DNA from 2 places in the Bacillus sp. M13(2017) genome. Region 1 is predicted to be linked to the other one. Evidence: riboswitches for the same ligand, from Rfam matches in the RefSeq annotation. Region 1 holds a riboswitch; the other holds the start of a gene.
The links. A riboswitch is a leader RNA that binds a small molecule or an ion and turns the genes downstream of it on or off. The one in region 1 is predicted to bind S-adenosylmethionine.
Positions count from the first base shown of each region.

Region 2: another riboswitch for S-adenosylmethionine. It lies ahead of CGQ22_RS21320 (M20 family metallopeptidase); the one in region 1 lies ahead of CGQ22_RS17570 (Na+/H+ antiporter NhaC family protein).

Region 1 is NZ_KZ268506.1:156,673-165,002, forward strand. Features, by position in the region: gene CGQ22_RS17555 (murein hydrolase activator EnvC family protein) at 1-765, opposite strand, end outside; gene gltP (glutamate/aspartate:proton symporter GltP) at 1,260-2,534, shown strand; gene CGQ22_RS17565 (ribonuclease FAU-1 family protein) at 2,603-3,121, shown strand; SAM riboswitch class I at 3,242-3,347, shown strand; gene CGQ22_RS17570 (Na+/H+ antiporter NhaC family protein) at 3,442-4,758, shown strand; gene CGQ22_RS17575 (lmo0954 family membrane protein) at 4,941-5,297, shown strand; gene CGQ22_RS17580 (PspA/IM30 family protein) at 5,345-6,007, shown strand; gene liaF (cell wall-active antibiotics response protein LiaF) at 6,114-6,854, shown strand; gene CGQ22_RS17590 (sensor histidine kinase) at 6,854-7,909, shown strand; gene CGQ22_RS17595 (response regulator) at 7,906-8,330, shown strand, end outside.
Region 2 is NZ_KZ268509.1:159,442-167,771, forward strand. Features, by position in the region: gene CGQ22_RS21300 (serine hydrolase domain-containing protein) at 1-1,303, shown strand, start outside; gene CGQ22_RS21305 (hypothetical protein) at 1,619-1,942, opposite strand; gene CGQ22_RS21310 (VOC family protein) at 2,078-2,470, opposite strand; gene CGQ22_RS21315 (AAA domain-containing protein) at 2,582-4,891, shown strand; SAM riboswitch class I at 4,967-5,068, shown strand; gene CGQ22_RS21320 (M20 family metallopeptidase) at 5,157-6,362, shown strand; gene CGQ22_RS21325 (MDR family MFS transporter) at 6,687-7,943, shown strand; gene arsR (arsenical resistance operon transcriptional regulator ArsR) at 8,112-8,330, shown strand, end outside.

The sequences.
Region 1 (8,330 bases):
GGCACGTTTTTCTTCTTCAATTGCTCTTTGAACAGCTTGACGTTGATTTTCTAAAATGCCTTTGGATTCTTCTAATCCTTCAATCTCTGAATCTACTTTTGCTACTTTCGTATGTAGATCGTTAATAAGGGTTTGTTGCTGTTGTTGGTTATTTTGTAATTCTTGCTGTTTTTGTTCTAGTTTTTGTTCAGATTCTTTCAGTTGTTGTTCTTTTTTCTCAACAGCTTCTTTTTCTGTTGTTACAGCATTTTGATCAGATGTTTGTTTTTTTACAATATCTGTATCGTTGTTTAATATTAAACTTACGGAGTACATATTATCAACAAGATCAGCAATGTTTGTAGAGTTTGTTAATACTTCTGTAATGATATTTGTACGCGGTTTTTCTTGCATAGATTGTAATCGTTGTTTAATAACTTCCTGACGTGTATCTATGTTTGTTTGTAATTGTTCTATATGTTTCTTTTTATCAGTAATTACTTGTTGCGTTTTGCTAATTTCCTTTTTTGTATCGTTTAATTCAGCCTCATTTTTATTAATAGAAGTAGTTAATTCATCGATTTTCTTCTGTAATTCTTGAATTTCTTTTTCTATTTGTTCTTTCTCGACTGATTTATTTTGTAAGTCACTTTGTTTGCCTTCTAATTCAGATTGAATATTAGATAATTTATCTTGATTCGTTTCAGCGTATACGGGTGAAAGTAACGGGGAAGCAAAAATCGTTCCTGCTGCTAAAACACTAAACGCTGCAAATTTCTTTTTCATTGTTGTCTGACTCCTTTCCCTATGAATGTTATATATCATAAGAAGAAGGGTGTCTATCGTTGTAATCATAATGTAAAGAAAAATTTATAAAATTGCTAAGTTTTGTCGGAATTTATCATTTTTCAACTGTAATTGTCATAGTGCTTACATTTTATTCATATGTGTAACAAAGGTATATTTTGGGATTTATCTGTAAAATAAAGGAGGAAAGTAATCGTTTTTATGAGATGAGATATTGCTTGGAAAGCTAATAAAACACTAGTGAGGAATCGTTCTCATGTTAGGTTTTCTGACATGGGTCTGCTTTTTGTCAAGAAAATTATTTGTGTTCGGGCAAAGTTATTTTGTTGTCAGATTTAAATTTTTGATTTATGATTTTTAACAGGGACAAAATGTAGTGAATTGTCGAATAATATGTAATACTCTTAATTTCAAGTTTTATAGAGATAGAATGAGAGATAGAGTGACACATCGAAGAGGGGGTTACAACAAATATGAAAAGAATAGGACTTGCATGGCAAATATTAATAGGACTTGCACTTGGTATTGCGGTTGGGGCGATTTTCTTTGATAATCCAGCTGTTGTGAAGTACTTACAACCAATTGGTGATATTTTCATCCGATTAATTAAAATGATCGTTGTACCGATTGTTGTAGCAAGCATTGTTGTTGGGGTTGCTGGTGTTGGCGATGTTAAAAAACTAGGTCGACTAGGCGGAAAAACAATTATTTACTTTGAAATTATTACAACAATTGCAATTATTGTTGGTCTATTAATAGCGAATATTTTCCAACCAGGAAAAGGCGTAAATATGGAGCAGTTAACAAAGACAGATATTTCGAAATATACACATACGACAGAGCAAGTACAAAGTCATTCATTTGCAGATACATTTGTAAATATTGTTCCAACGAACATTATGAAGTCATTAGCTGACGGAGATATGCTTGCTATTATCTTCTTCTCTGTACTATTTGGTTTAGGTGTAGCGGCAATTGGTGAAAGAGGAAGACCAGTTCTTCAATTTTTCCAAGGTGTAGCTGACGCAATGTTTTACGTAACAAACCAAGTTATGAAATTTGCACCATTTGGTGTGTTTGCACTAATTGGTGTTACAGTTTCTACATTTGGTCTTGCTTCATTAATTCCATTAGGGAAATTACTAATTGTCGTATATGGAGCAATGATTTTCTTCGTAGTAGTTGTCTTAGGACTTACAGCGAAAATATTTGGAATTAATATTTTCCAATTCTTTAAGATTTTAAAAGACGAGCTGATTTTAGCGTATTCTACAGCAAGCTCAGAAACAGTTTTACCAAAAATCATGGAGAAAATGGAGAAATTCGGTTGTCCGAAAGCAATTACATCTTTCGTTATTCCGACAGGTTATTCATTTAACTTAGATGGATCAACTTTATATCAAGCAATTGCGGCTATTTTCTTAGCGCAAATGTACGGTATTGATTTATCTATTACACAACAAATTACATTATTGCTTGTATTAATGGTTACATCAAAAGGTATCGCAGGTGTACCGGGCGTATCATTCGTTGTATTATTAGCGACACTTGGTACAGTAGGTATTCCACCTGAAGGCTTAGCGTTCATTGCTGGTATTGACCGTATTTTAGATATGGCTCGTACAGCAGTTAACGTTGTAGGAAACTCTTTAGCAGCTGTAGTTATGTCTAAGTGGGAAGGTCAATATGACGCTGAAAAAGGACAAGCTTATTTAAAAGAGATTTCTGAAAAGGGTCAAGCGGCTTAATTATAATATGAACAAGCTCTCACATAATATGTGGGAGCTTTTCTGTATATAGAAGAGGAGCAGACATAATGAAACGTAAATATGGTGACGGTTCTTCGTGGAAGAGGCTAATAGAGAAGGGTTATACGGTTAAGCAAGTGGAAGAGGGGATGCTCGGAATACTGGATATAAAAAAGGTGAGGAAGCCTAGTTGTAAAGAATATGATGGTGAAGAACTTTGTATTGCAGCGGATCAGTATATGTGGATTCAATATTTCATAGACGGGAAAAACTTTGCGATTACCGCTATGTTAGATGATCAGAAAAAATTAGTGCAATATTATATCGATGTGGCGAAAGAATATAAAATAGACGATCGTGGTTTACCTTATTTTGATGATTTATATTTAGATGTAGTATTATTATCTAGCGGTAAGGTGTATGTATTAGATGAAGAGGAGCTAGAGGATGCTTATAAAAGTGGCGATGTCACGAAGGAAGAGTATGAGTTAGCTTGGTACACTACGAAATGGATATTAGCTGCAATAAAAAATAGTGAATTTTATTGGATTTCAATATTAGAAGAAGAAATCGAAAAGTTAAAATGATTGTTGTATTCACATTTTTGTATAATTACCAAAAAAATCTATACAAAAAACAATTGACTTTTGTTTTGTAAGCGAGTAAAGTTAGGAAAGAAATTATTATTAAAAAATAAATATGAAACCTTCTTATAAAGAGAGGCGGAGGGACTGGCCCTACGATGCCTCGGCAGCGGACTCGATTTCAGAGTGCTGTGCCAAATCCAGCAAGCGTGTGCTTGAAAGATGAGAAGAGCGTTTCTTATAGATGTATAAGACCTCTTCTCATTGGAAGAGGTCTTTTGTTATTCATTAGAAAAAGGTTGAAACTAGGGAGAGATGGTACTTTGAAAGAAACGAGAGGAAATGGTTTAGCTTTATTACCACTTGGGATATTTTTGGCGCTATTTATTGGTTCTGGAATTATTACAGGTGATTTCTATAAATTGCCGATACTTGTAGCGATTTCAATTGCTGTAGGAGTCGCTTTAGTGATGAATCGTAAAGAAAGTTTTAATGTGAAAGTCGAGCGGTTCGCTAAAGGTGCAGGAAATCCGGATATTATGATTATGGTATTAATTTTTGTGCTTGCAGGTGCATTTTCTGAAACTGCTAAAGGAATGGGCGGAGTAGACTCAACTGTTAATTTAGCGTTAACTATTTTACCGCCAGGATTTATCATAGCTGGAATCTTTGTTATTGCTGCGTTTATTTCATTAGCGATGGGAACTTCAATGGGAACAATTGCAGCATTAGCACCGATTGCTGTAGGTATTAGTGGTCAAACTGATATCTCAATTGCGCTTGCGATGGCTACTGTTGTTGGCGGAGCGATGTTTGGTGATAATTTATCATTTATTTCAGATACAACAATCGCAGCTGTTCGTTCACAAGGAACAGAAATGAAAGATAAGTTTAAAACGAACTTTTTAATTGTATTACCAGCAGCTATTATCACAATTGTATTATTAGTAATAGTTACTTCAGGAAGTGATACGCAGGTTAAAGCGCATAGCTTTGATTGGATAAAGATTTTACCGTATGCAGGAGTACTTATTACAGCGCTACTTGGCTGGAATGTACTTATTGTATTAACTGGTGGAACTGTACTATCTGGTGTTATCGGTCTTATAGATGGAAGTTACACGTTAGAAAGTTTCTTTAAAAGTGTAACGACTGGAATGGGCGGTATGATGGAGTTAGTATTACTTGCTATATTAATTGGCGGTATGGTTGAATTAATCCAATATAATGGTGGTATTCAATATTTAATGAATGTATTAACACGTAATATTCGTTCGAAAAAAGGAGCGGAATTTGGTATTGCTGGTTTAGTGAGTATGACAAATATGTGTACAGCGAATAATACGATTTCAATTATCTTTACAGGCCCGCTTGCAAAAAATATTGCAGATCAATATGAAATAGACCCTCGTAAATCAGCGAGTGTATTAGATCTTTTCTCATGTTGTGTGCAAGGATTAATTCCGTACGGTGCCCAAATGTTAACGGCAGCAGGATTTGCAGCGTTATCTCCGGTTGAATTGTTACCATATGCATTTTATCCAATCTTAGTTGGAGTATGTGGGATTGTTTCTATTTTAATTGGGTTTCCAAGGTTTTCGAAAGTAGCTGAGAAAAAAAAGTATCATAAAACAGCTTAATTTAATATGAATGTTAGTAATTAAAAAAACGTGCAGAGAATAGACTCTGCACGTTTTTTTGCGTAAAGGGCTGAATATGACTCGGTCTTAAGTCTGAGTTAAAAACGGTTCTTAAGCTCGTTATGGAAAGATGAAAAAATAGTTAAGATAAGAGTATCAAATCGAAGGGAGGCAAGCACAAGATGAAACAATTTCTAGCGTTTATCGCAGCCGGTATTTTGGCTTTAATTGCTCTTGGTAGTCTTGCTGGTATTGTAGGGTTCGCAATCGGAGCAGGAGTTGTATATTGGAGCTATAAATCATTTGTGCGAGCTAAATCATTTTTTGGAAAGTTAGCTTGGGGTATTGTTGGTTTAATCGGTTTATCCATTGCACTTTCTCATTCGCCAGCATTAATCGGTATCGCTGCTTTAGTGGTTTTATATTACGGATACCGTGAGTGGAAAAAAGAAAAAGATGTAGTTGTTGAATCTGCTCCAGAAAGTTCTAAACCATATAGCAACTTTGAAGATGAGTGGAACAAATTAATGAAAAATTAAAACAATAAATCAAATTATAAATAAAGTAGAAGAGAGGAAGATTTATAATGAAACAATCTTTATTCGGACGTGTACGCGATGCAATTTTAGCTGATTTTCATAACGTGTTAGATGAGAAGGAAAGAAAAAATCCAATTGCGATGTTAAACCAATATTTACGTGATAGTGAGCGCGAAATAACAAAAATTGAGAAGTTAATTGAGCGTCATAAAACATTAAAATCTAACTTTGCTCGTGAGCTTGAGCAAGCGCGTTATTTCGTTAATAAAAGATCAAAGCAAGCTATCATTGCTCAAGAAGCAGGCGAATTACAATTGCATGAACGTGCTTTAGAAGAGGTAGCTTATTATGAAGGGCAAGTAACTCGATTAGAAGAAATGTATGCAGGTGTTGTAGAGCAAATTGATGAGTTAGAGCGTCGTCTTTCTGAAATGAAAAATAAGTTAAAAGAAATGCACGCAAAGCGTATGGAACTAATGGCACGTGAAAATATGGCACATGCAAATCGTCGTATGAATACTGCGATGCATAAAATGGATGAAAATAATCCGTTCTTACGATTTGAAGAAATTGAAGATCACATTCGTGACTTAGAAACTCGTATGAATGAAGAGCATGAGCGTGACACATTTGATATGAAAATTGCAAAACTTGAGCGTGAAATGAAAGAAAAGAATGATATATCGTTAACGAAAGAGTTAACAAAATAATAGTAGTATATTATAAAACAGGCTTATGATATAGTGATAGGAGAAAAGGTGTTGGAAAGCAATGCCTTTTCTTCTATGTATATGTGACAAGAAGGGGGGAGCTGAAATGAAGAAACATTTTTCAAAGACACAATTAATGGGAATGCTCCTCATCATATTTGGATTCGGTCTTTTTCTTGATATGATACTTGGACATTTTGAACCAGGTGGTCTCATTTTTGCATTTATTATGCTTATGTTTGGAAGGCATTATCGTAAAAAGAATCGTTATGTACGGGGAAATGTATTTTTATTTGTTGGTGGTATCGTATTTTTATTTTTCTTATTTTCATCAGCAGCATTTGTTCTTGTCGTATTTGCTTGTTTAGCTTTAATTGGTTATCAATTGATTCAACAAGGACATCAGCAAAAAGCAATGAAGGTTGAAATTAAAGAAAAAGGGATTATAGACGAAGAGAAGCAAATATATCGTACAGAACCATATTTGAAAAATATGTTTGTAGGCAATGTAAGAATGATGGATCATATTTATGAACTTGAGGATATTAATGTTCAATATGGTGCTTGTGATGTGGAAATAGATTTAACAACTGCTATGATTCCAGAAGGGGAAACGGTAATTGTTATTCGGGGTGTCGTTGGTAATATTCGTTTATATGTGCCGTATGATATTGAATTGTCTCTAAATCATTCTGTTATTGTCGGACGTGTGCTCTTGCCAGGTCATGAGGAGACAGGGTTTAACCGCAATGTTACATTTAGAACAGAGCAGTATAAAGAGGCTCCTCGTCGTATAAAAATTATTTCTTCGCTTGTCGTAGGCGATACGGAAGTGAGGAAAGTATAATGAAGAAACAAAAAAATATTTCGTGGATGTATATTCGTTATTCTATGTTGTCCTCAGTTAGTATCGCACTCATTTGTACAATTGTATATGTATGGAAAAGCGAGCAACAAGTATATGATTTATTATGGAAGGAATCCATCGCTTCTGTTCCAATTGGCTTGTTTATTATGACTACAAGTTTACTTATCGGAGGAATTGTAGGATATGCAATCGGTTACTATATAGAGCAGCGTATACAAGGATTAAATACGTTTCTATTTGAAGTAGAGCGAGGGAATTTTCCGAGTGATGTTTCGTTTACTGCAGATGATGAATTTCATGAAGTGGAACGAAAAGTAATCGTTCTGGCTCGCCGATTAGAGGAGCAAGCTGGACTCTTTCAAAAAGTAACGAATGAACGAGCTCATTGGAATGAAGAGATGAGACAAGAAGCAATTTCTCAAGAAAGGCATCGATTGGCGAGGGAGCTGCATGATTCTGTCAGTCAGCAGCTTTTTGCAATGTCGATGATGATGTCGGCTATTAATGAACAAGTAGCTGAATTTCCAGAAACGACGAAAAAGCAGTTGCAACTCGTTGAAAATATGGTCGTAAATGCACAATCAGAAATGAGAGCATTACTTCTTCATTTACGCCCAGTACAGTTAGAAGGTAAAAAACTAACAGAGGGTATAGAAGAATTATTAACAGAACTGTCTAGAAAGCAACATATGAAAATTGAATGGTTAATTGAACCGATTCAATTAAAAAAAGGTGTAGAAGATCACTTATTCCGTATTGTGCAAGAGGCGCTGTCTAATACTTTACGGCATGCGAAGGCAAAGAAAACGGAAGTGCGCCTTCGAAAAATTGATCAATATGCGATTTTAAAAATCATTGATGACGGCGTTGGTTTTAAAGTAGGGGTTAATAAGGCTGGTTCATATGGTCTAAGATCGATGCAAGAGCGTGTTCATGAAATTGGTGGTACATTAAAAGTGCTTAGTTTTCCAAATAAAGGTACACAGATAGAAGTGAAAGTACCCATTATGATTGAGAGAGGGGGAGAATCATGATAAAAGTATTACTAGTGGATGATCATGAAATGGTTCGAATGGGTGTATCTGCATATTTATCAACGCAGCCAGATATTGAAGTAGTTGGAGAAGCTGAAAATGGAAGAAAAGGTTCAGAGTTAGCTTTGCAATTAAGACCGGATATTATTTTGATGGACCTTGTCATGGACGAGATGGATGGTGTCGAAGCAACACGTGCTATTATTCAAGAATGGCCAGAAGCAAAAATTGTAGTTGTAACAAGTTTTTTAGATGACGAAAAATTGTATCCTGTTATTGAGGCTGGGGCGACCAGTTACTTGTTAAAAACATCAAGAGCAAGTGATATTGCAGATGCTGTACGAGCTACTTATGATGGAGAAACAGTATTAGAGCCGAAAGTTACCGGGAAAATGATGTCCCGTATGCGTCAAAAGAAAGA
Region 2 (8,330 bases), on a different contig from region 1:
AAGTGAAATGGTGAATCTAATTGGTACGGGAGGAATCTCTTCTACTGCAGAAGATGTGGTGCGATTCTCACAAATATTTATGGGACAGGGGAAAGAAATTCTCTCTAATAAAGCAGTCAAGGCGATGGAACAAGAAGAATATAAAAAAGGAATGTGGTCGGAAGATAGCGGAAATGTGTTCAACTATGGACTTGGCTGGGATAGTGTGAAACTATACCCATTCAGTGAATATGGGATAAAAGCGTTGACTAAGGGTGGGGATACGATACTGCAACATGCTACATTGGTCGTGCTTCCAGAACAGAAGATGGCAGCAGCTGTATTGTCCTCCGGCGGCGGCAGCATGACAAATCAACTGTTGGCAAATAAATTACTGCTAGCTAGGCTTAAAGAGAAAGGGACAATTAAGGATATAAAGCCAGATAAATCCTTCGGCAAGCCTGACAAGGCTAAAGTGCCTCAAGACGTGGTAAAAAAAGCAGGATTTTATGGAAATAGCTATAGCCATTTCAAAATAGAAATTACGAAGAAGGGAGAACTGTTTTTACCAACTAAACCGGAAGAAAAATATGTATATACGGCGGATGGGAGCTTTATAAATGAGAAGGGTACTTCCAAGCTTAACTTCGTCACAGAGAAGAATGGAAAAGTTTATTTGAGAGAGAGCACATATGAATTATCACCGGGATTGGGGCAAAATGTGCTGACTCACTATTTAGCCCAGAAATTAGAAAACAATGTGTTACCGAAGAAAACAGCTGCTGCATGGGCGAAGCGCGAGGGTGGCAAGTTCTATCTCGTTAACGAAAAATTTAATTCTATGAACTATCTAGGACAACTAATGCCTCTTAACACACAAATTACGATCAAGGATGGATATTGGGACGGCAAAAAAATTACAGGTCCGAATACGGCGACGCATCAAATTCAAATTCCTGTGATGAATGGGCGGGATACAAAGGAAGCCCATTTCTATACAGAGGATGGTACTGAATATATGGAGATGTCCAGCTTTTTATACGTCAGTGAATCTAACGTAAAACCCCTTGATACAGGTCAATTATCGAAAGTTACATTGCAAAAAAATGGGCATGCGAAATGGTTTACGGTCCCGCAAGAGGCAGCAGGGAAAACGATGAATGTGGAGTTGTCATCAGGAAGTTCATTCGCGGTGTATGATGAGAATGGAGTATGCGTCAATTTTACCGTCGTTAGTGATAATAACAAAGTGAAACTACCAGAGAACGGAACCGTTGTATTTGCTGGCGCACCGAACTCCGAATTTACAGTCGCATTGAACTAGCTACAACTCGGGATAGACTTCAATAAAACAGTGCGACATGGAAAAGATATTTTATTTGTATCTTAAGTATTACCTTAAATGATATTACACTTAAATTCTTACCTTAATAGCAATGGGATAGCACCACATGCCTATCAGCCTAAGAAAATAAATTAACCCCATGTCCATCAAGCTAGTAAAAAAAAATACCCCAAAAATAGTAAAATTGACATCCCCAGAGTAAAAATGTTAAAAATTATTGTTTAGGGGCAGCGTAAAACATTAGTTTGATAGCGATATGGCGCTACTCATAAAAAAGAAATAGGAGAGAATATCCTATTTCTTTTTATTAATATAATAAAATGTAATGAATAGATCCAAAGTAATGATAATAATTAGAAGTAACAAGTGTATAAGTGCATCAGTTTTTCCGTTTAGTAAAGACTTTACAAAGAAATCCCATTCTGTTTCATAGGGAGGTTCTACCCAATTTCGTTGCAGACCTAATACCATTCCATTTATAAAATAGACAATACTTAATAGAATCCTTCCAACAAATAAGGCAGCTGTTTTTATATTCCAATCCTTTATCTTGATGACATAAAGGATTGGAAATAGTATCAGTATCCAAAAAACAAGAATAAAGACTGTATTTCCCATTCTCTCCTCCTAACAAAATGATTGTATTTTTAATCTTGGTAAATTCTTAGGTTGGAGGTATGTTTCATTGTTACTGGTTAAAAACAAGGACCGTAATTCCGGTTCTTTTTCTATTCCGCAAAATAAAGGTTTGCTTTATCTCTCAGTTTCAAAAAACTCAATCCATTCTCCATCAGGACCAGCGAAGAATATGTAACGTGTTCCATCTGGTAATGTTTCGATTTCTTCTCCTAGTAAAAAGGTTACTTTATGTTTCTGTATTCTTTCGATTTCATTCTCTAATGAATCTACTTTAAAGCAAATGTGATGTACTTTTCCTTCTGCCGGAAGAGAAGAGTTATAACCTTCAATGAGTTCTAGTATCGTTTCCTTTGATTCTTCCACACCTAAAAAAGCGAGTTTTAAGTCTGGATTCGGGTGTCCCATACGTTTAATGAGCTGTAAGCCAACTACTTCTTCATAAAATGAAATAGATGTTTCTAAGTTTGCGACCATAAGTCCGACGTGTTCAATTCTTCTAACTGACATGTAGATTCCTTCTTTCTGAAAATTATATACAATATATTATTGAAAATTAAGAAAATAAGCAAGATAAAAACCTTACAAATTTTAGCGTGTTATATGGTATAGTGAGAAAGTATGTTTGGGGAGAAGGAAGGAGATTATACGATGAATACACCTACTCAAACTCCTTCATTATCGGAAACGATGAAAGAGTGGCATTATGCATTAGCGTATGAAATTAAGCATTGGAAAACGATAGGTGGTAGTAAAATTTCTATCATGAACGGTCGTTTTTTATATACAGATTATGAAAGTACAGTATATGTATTTCAGCTTATTTCGGAAGTAAGTTTACCGGAAGGTTCACCAATTCGAATTGAGTTCGATGGTGAGGAAGCGACAGGAGAAGTATTATCTGTACATGGATTAGAAATAGAATTGAAATTAAATGATTATATACAAGGTGAAATACGAGAAGCTGTTTTATACAGTGAACCGTGGCAATTGTTAGAGCAACTGCAAGAGCGATTGAAAGAAGCGCGTAAAGATAAGTTAAAACGTAATCGTATAAAGCGTCTTGTTGACGGGACGAGTAGTCCGAAGCATATTGAGAAGATGAAAAATCCGAAAAATGAATTGGCGTATCGTTCATTTTACAATCCGACGACGTACGTGTGGGGACCGCCTGGAACAGGGAAGTCTTACAATTTATCACGTATTATTTCGGCACATTATCAAAAAGGAAAATCGGTACTTGTATTAGCTCATAGTAATGCGGCAGTAGACGTATTAATGAGTGAAGTCACGAAGCAAATTGAGAAGAAAAAGAAATGGACACCTGGCGAAATTGTTCGTTACGGTTATAGCCAACATGAACATATACGAAATCATGAAACGTTACTTGCGTCGAAGTTAGTTGAAACGACGAACGGATCTTGGGGAGAAGAAAGACTCTATTTAGAGGAAACACGACAAGATCTTCGAGAAAAGATTTTATCATATAAAGCGACTTCTGCTGATAAGAAGCGTATACAAGAGATTGAAAGTGATCTTCGAAAGCAAAAAGCAAAAATTAAAGAAGTAGAAAAAGAATACATTGAAAATGCGAAAGTAATCGGCGCGACTTTATCGAAATGTGCCATTGATTCACTGATTTATGAGCGTACATTTGATTTAGTTGTCGTAGATGAAGTGAGTATGGCATATGTTCCGCAAATCGCATTAGCTGCTTCACTTGGAAAACGTATCGTCGTTTGTGGCGACTTTTTACAATTACCTCCAATTGCGATGGCGAACCATGAACTTGTTCGCAAATGGCTCGGGGAAGATATGTTTTACCATGCTGGGATTGTTGAGTCTGTTAATAAATCAGAAGCACATCCGAACCTATTTATGTTGCAGGAACAAAGACGTATGCATGCGGATATATCGAAGTTTACGAATTCGTTTATTTATAAAAATAGAGTATACGATCATCCGTCTGTTTCAGAGCGTAAAGAACTTGCGCAATTGCAGCCGTTCGCAAATGAGGCGAGTGTTTTATTCGATACGAGCCAAATGGGAGCCTTTTCGTTAAAAGACGCTGCATCTGGTTCACGTTTTAACATTATGTCTGGTTTAGTAGCAATGCAAATGATGTTAATCGGATTGTTAGATGGTGTTCAATCGATTGGTGTTGTGACACCTTACAGGGCGCAGTCACGCTTTTTATCGACGTGTATTAGAGAAATGTTGCAGAGAACGAAATATCAAAACATACCAGTATTAGCGGCAACAGTTCATAAGTTCCAAGGTTCTGAAAGAGATATGATGATCTTTGATACGGTTGACAGTTATCCGCAAGAACGACCTGGCGTATTATTCTTTGATCACAAAAACCATCGCCTCGTCAATGTAGCAGTGACAAGGGCGAGAGGGAAGTTCATTCAATTATCAGATTGCCATTATATGCGTAAAAACCTTTCGAGAAAACAAGCATTATCACAATTAACAGCTCATATAGAACGTCACGGAGATGTGTATGATCGCACGACATCAAGACAATTGTGGGAACGGAAAATTTCGAAACGTTTACGCTGGTTTATGGAAATGAATCTTGAGGAAACGAAAGGGTTATTAAAAGATATTTTAGCCGCAAAACGAAAAATTATTATTTCACTTCCAAGTACAAAACAAGTGGATAAGCGAGTATGGCAAGCGTTAATGCGTACAAATGCGCAAATAACAGTTTATAGTGATGGACCAGTTCCACTGAAAAATGTAAAGTTACAAAGACAAAATAAAGCATTCCCATTCTTAGTAATTGATGATGAAATCTTCTGGGCAGGTGCACCGCTTACATCTCAAATGATGTTTGAAGGTAGTACGGAATTTCCGTACGTATGTGCAAGACTGCAAGCACCAGAAACAATTGGTGTATTAAAAGGATTTTTAGATATTCGGTAAATTCGGATAGGAATTCCTTGACTTTTAATCGGAATGAACTTAGAATGAATGTAATTTAATATAATTTTATGAAAATTCTTATCACGAGAGGTTGAGGGACTGGCCCTATGACACCTCGGCAGCGGATTCATTATGAATACTGTGCCAATTCCAGCAAGGTAACTTGAAAGATAAGAAAGAAGCTCATTTTGACTGTATATGCAGAAGCCTCTTTCTATCTTTTAGAAAGAGGCTTTTTTATGTGAAAATATAAGGGGGAAGAAAAATGGGAGCTACTGGAGTAACGTCACAAAGAAAAACAATCGAAGAGAGTATTGAAAGAAATAAGGAAAAGTACATAGAAACAAGTCATGATATTCATGCGAATCCGGAGATAGGTAACCAAGAGTTTTACGCATCAAGAACGTTAAGTTTATTGCTAGGGAGCGCAGGGTTTCAGTTGCAGCACAATATAGCTGGACATGAAACAGGTTTTATTGCGCGAAAAAGCTCAGGAAAACAAGGACCAGTTATCGCATTTTTAGCTGAGTATGATGCTTTACCAGGACTTGGTCATGCGTGTGGTCACAATTTAATTGGCACAATTAGCGTTGCGGCAGCAATCGCATTATCAGAAACGCTTGAAGAAATTGGGGGAGAAGTTGTCGTGTTTGGAACACCAGCTGAAGAAGGAGGACCAAACGGTAGTGCAAAAGCGAGTTATGTAAAGGCTGGTTTATTTAAAGATATTGATGCGGCACTTATGATTCATCCGAGCGGAAAAACAGCGACAACGAGTCCATCACTAGCAGTCGATCCACTTGATTTTCATTTTTACGGAAAAACAGCTCACGCCGCAGCTTCACCAGAAGAAGGAATTAACGCATTAGATGCGGTCATTCAGCTGTATAACAGCATTAACGCACTTCGCCAACAACTTCCGTCAGATGTGAAAATTCATGGCGTTATTACTGAGGGCGGAAAAGCACCTAACATTATTCCTGACTACGCTGCAGCAAGATTCTTCATCCGCGCAGCAACGAGAAAAAGATGTGCGGAAATAACAGAGAAAGTAAGAAATATCGCAGAGGGAGCAGCATTAGCAACAGGTACGAAAGTGAAAATTCATCAATTCCAAAATGAAATCGATGAACTACTCGTAACAAAAACATTTAATGAAGTCGTAGCCGAAGAGCTAGAATTACAAGGTGAAGACGTAAATCGGAAAGAAAGATTTGGCATCGGCTCAACAGACGCAGGAAACGTAAGTCAAGTCGTACCGACCATTCATCCGTACATTAAAATTGGTCCAGACGATTTAATTGCACATACGAATGAATTTAGAGAAGCAGCACGTTCAGAACTTGGAGACAAAGCGTTAATTACATCAGCAAAAGCACTAGCAAATACGGCGTATCGATTAATTACGGAAGAAGGATTGTTAGATAAGGTGAAGGAGGAGTTTAAAGAGGTGCAGAGGAATCAAGGGTAAGGCGCTTTTTCGAATATAAATCTAATTCATATGCAGAAATAATAGAAAAGAACATTGAAAAATCAATGTTCTTTTCTATTTATGAATCATTTATTTCTTTAGTGATATCTTGAATCTGGTCTAGTCTAGTTTAATAGTAACGGTGATCTGTGAGTTCGAATTGCATTAAAGGATAATAACTAGAGAATGTGTTGTAATTAAAATTTATATTTCTATATTAATTTGTAAAATAAATTCAATTTATGTTATTATATTTCCCTTGGACTGACAGTTTATAGAATGTATAGTGAATATTTGAAAAGTTAAAATAGGGGATGTATTACGTTGAAATGGTTATCTTGGGACAGAAATTTAAAAACTAGATTGATTGGCGAAACTATGTTCAATACATTGTTTTGGATGTATTTTCCGTTTATGGCAATATACTATAGCGATGCTTTTGGTAAAGCAATTGGCGGAATTTTAATGGCAATTATACCTCTTGTAGGCATAATAGGTAATTTGTTAGGTGGATATTTAGCTGATCGATTAGGGCGTCGACCTGTCATGCTATTAGGCACAATCATACAAGTAGCAATGTTTGCAGTTTTTGCTTTATCTCATTCACATTGGATTAATTATTTAGCCTATATCGGTATTGGAATTAGCGGGGCAATATACAGTCCAGCAAGTTCTGCAATGATAGCTGATATAGTGCCAGAAAAGGATAGAAGGGTGGTCTTTGCCACTTTTGTTACAGCAAATAATATTGGTGCTGTATTTGGACCAGTGTTAGGTTCATTTTTCTTCTTTCATTATCGAAGTGAATTGTTATGGACTTGTACAATTGTTACATTTATTTATTTTATAGCAATCTATTTCATAATTAGAGAAACGCTTCCCGAAGCTTCTAAAAATGATGGAGATAACAATCCAATATCAAAAATCTTTAAAGAACAATGGAATAATTATATGAAAATTTTTAGTGATAAAATTTTCTCTCTTTACATATTTGCGGGAGTTTTGATTATGATAGCTTTCATGCAGCTAGATCTTTATCTTGCATTATATGTAAAGGAATTTGTACCAACTCAATCTCTTTTCTCATGGAGTACTGGTTCATTCTCTTTGAGTAATACTGAAATTTTCGGATGGATGATGGGGTTAAATGGCATTTTGTTTGTTTTATGTTCTTTACCAGTTGCAAAATATTTTGAGAATTGGAGCGACCGAAACGTTTTAATTGTCTCTAATATATTATTTGGAATGGGTATGTTTTTAATAGGGTTAACAACGAATATATGGCTACTATTTGGCTTTATGGCAATATTAACTATTGGGGAATTGATTCGTTCGCCAGTTGTACATAGTTTCGTCAGTAAATATGCACCTGAAAATTCTAGAGGACAGTATATGGCAGCATCTAATTTACAATTTACCATTGGGCGTTTTATTGCACCAATAATGATTGTATTTTCTACATGGCTATCTCCAATTGTTGTGTTCGGAATTATATTACTTTGTACCCTTGTTAGTGCAGTTTTCTATGTGAAAGTATTTCGTATGATTTCAAATACAAACATACATAATTCTACAAAATAGCCCTGTTATGCAGGGCATTTTGTAATTTGATAACTTAAAAGTTCTGTTAAGGGAAAGAAGAGAAGAATATATTAATCAAAAAAAATTGATTAATTAGTTGCATAAAGAGCTAAACTACATATATACTATAAACATCAAAAAAATTTGATGAAGGGAGAGGGGACTAAAATGGCACAAGATTTTCAGCTCTATGAGAAAAAATTTAAAGCATTAGCGGATCAAAAGCGTTTAGAGATTATGTATGAACTTTGCCAGCGAGGCCAGACTTGTGTATGTGATTTAGCAGAGATTTTTGAAATGACGCAATCTAAGTTGTCCTATCATTTAAAGATTTTATTAGATGCAGGTTTAATTGTAAAAGAAACAAAAGGTACGTGGAGTTATTAT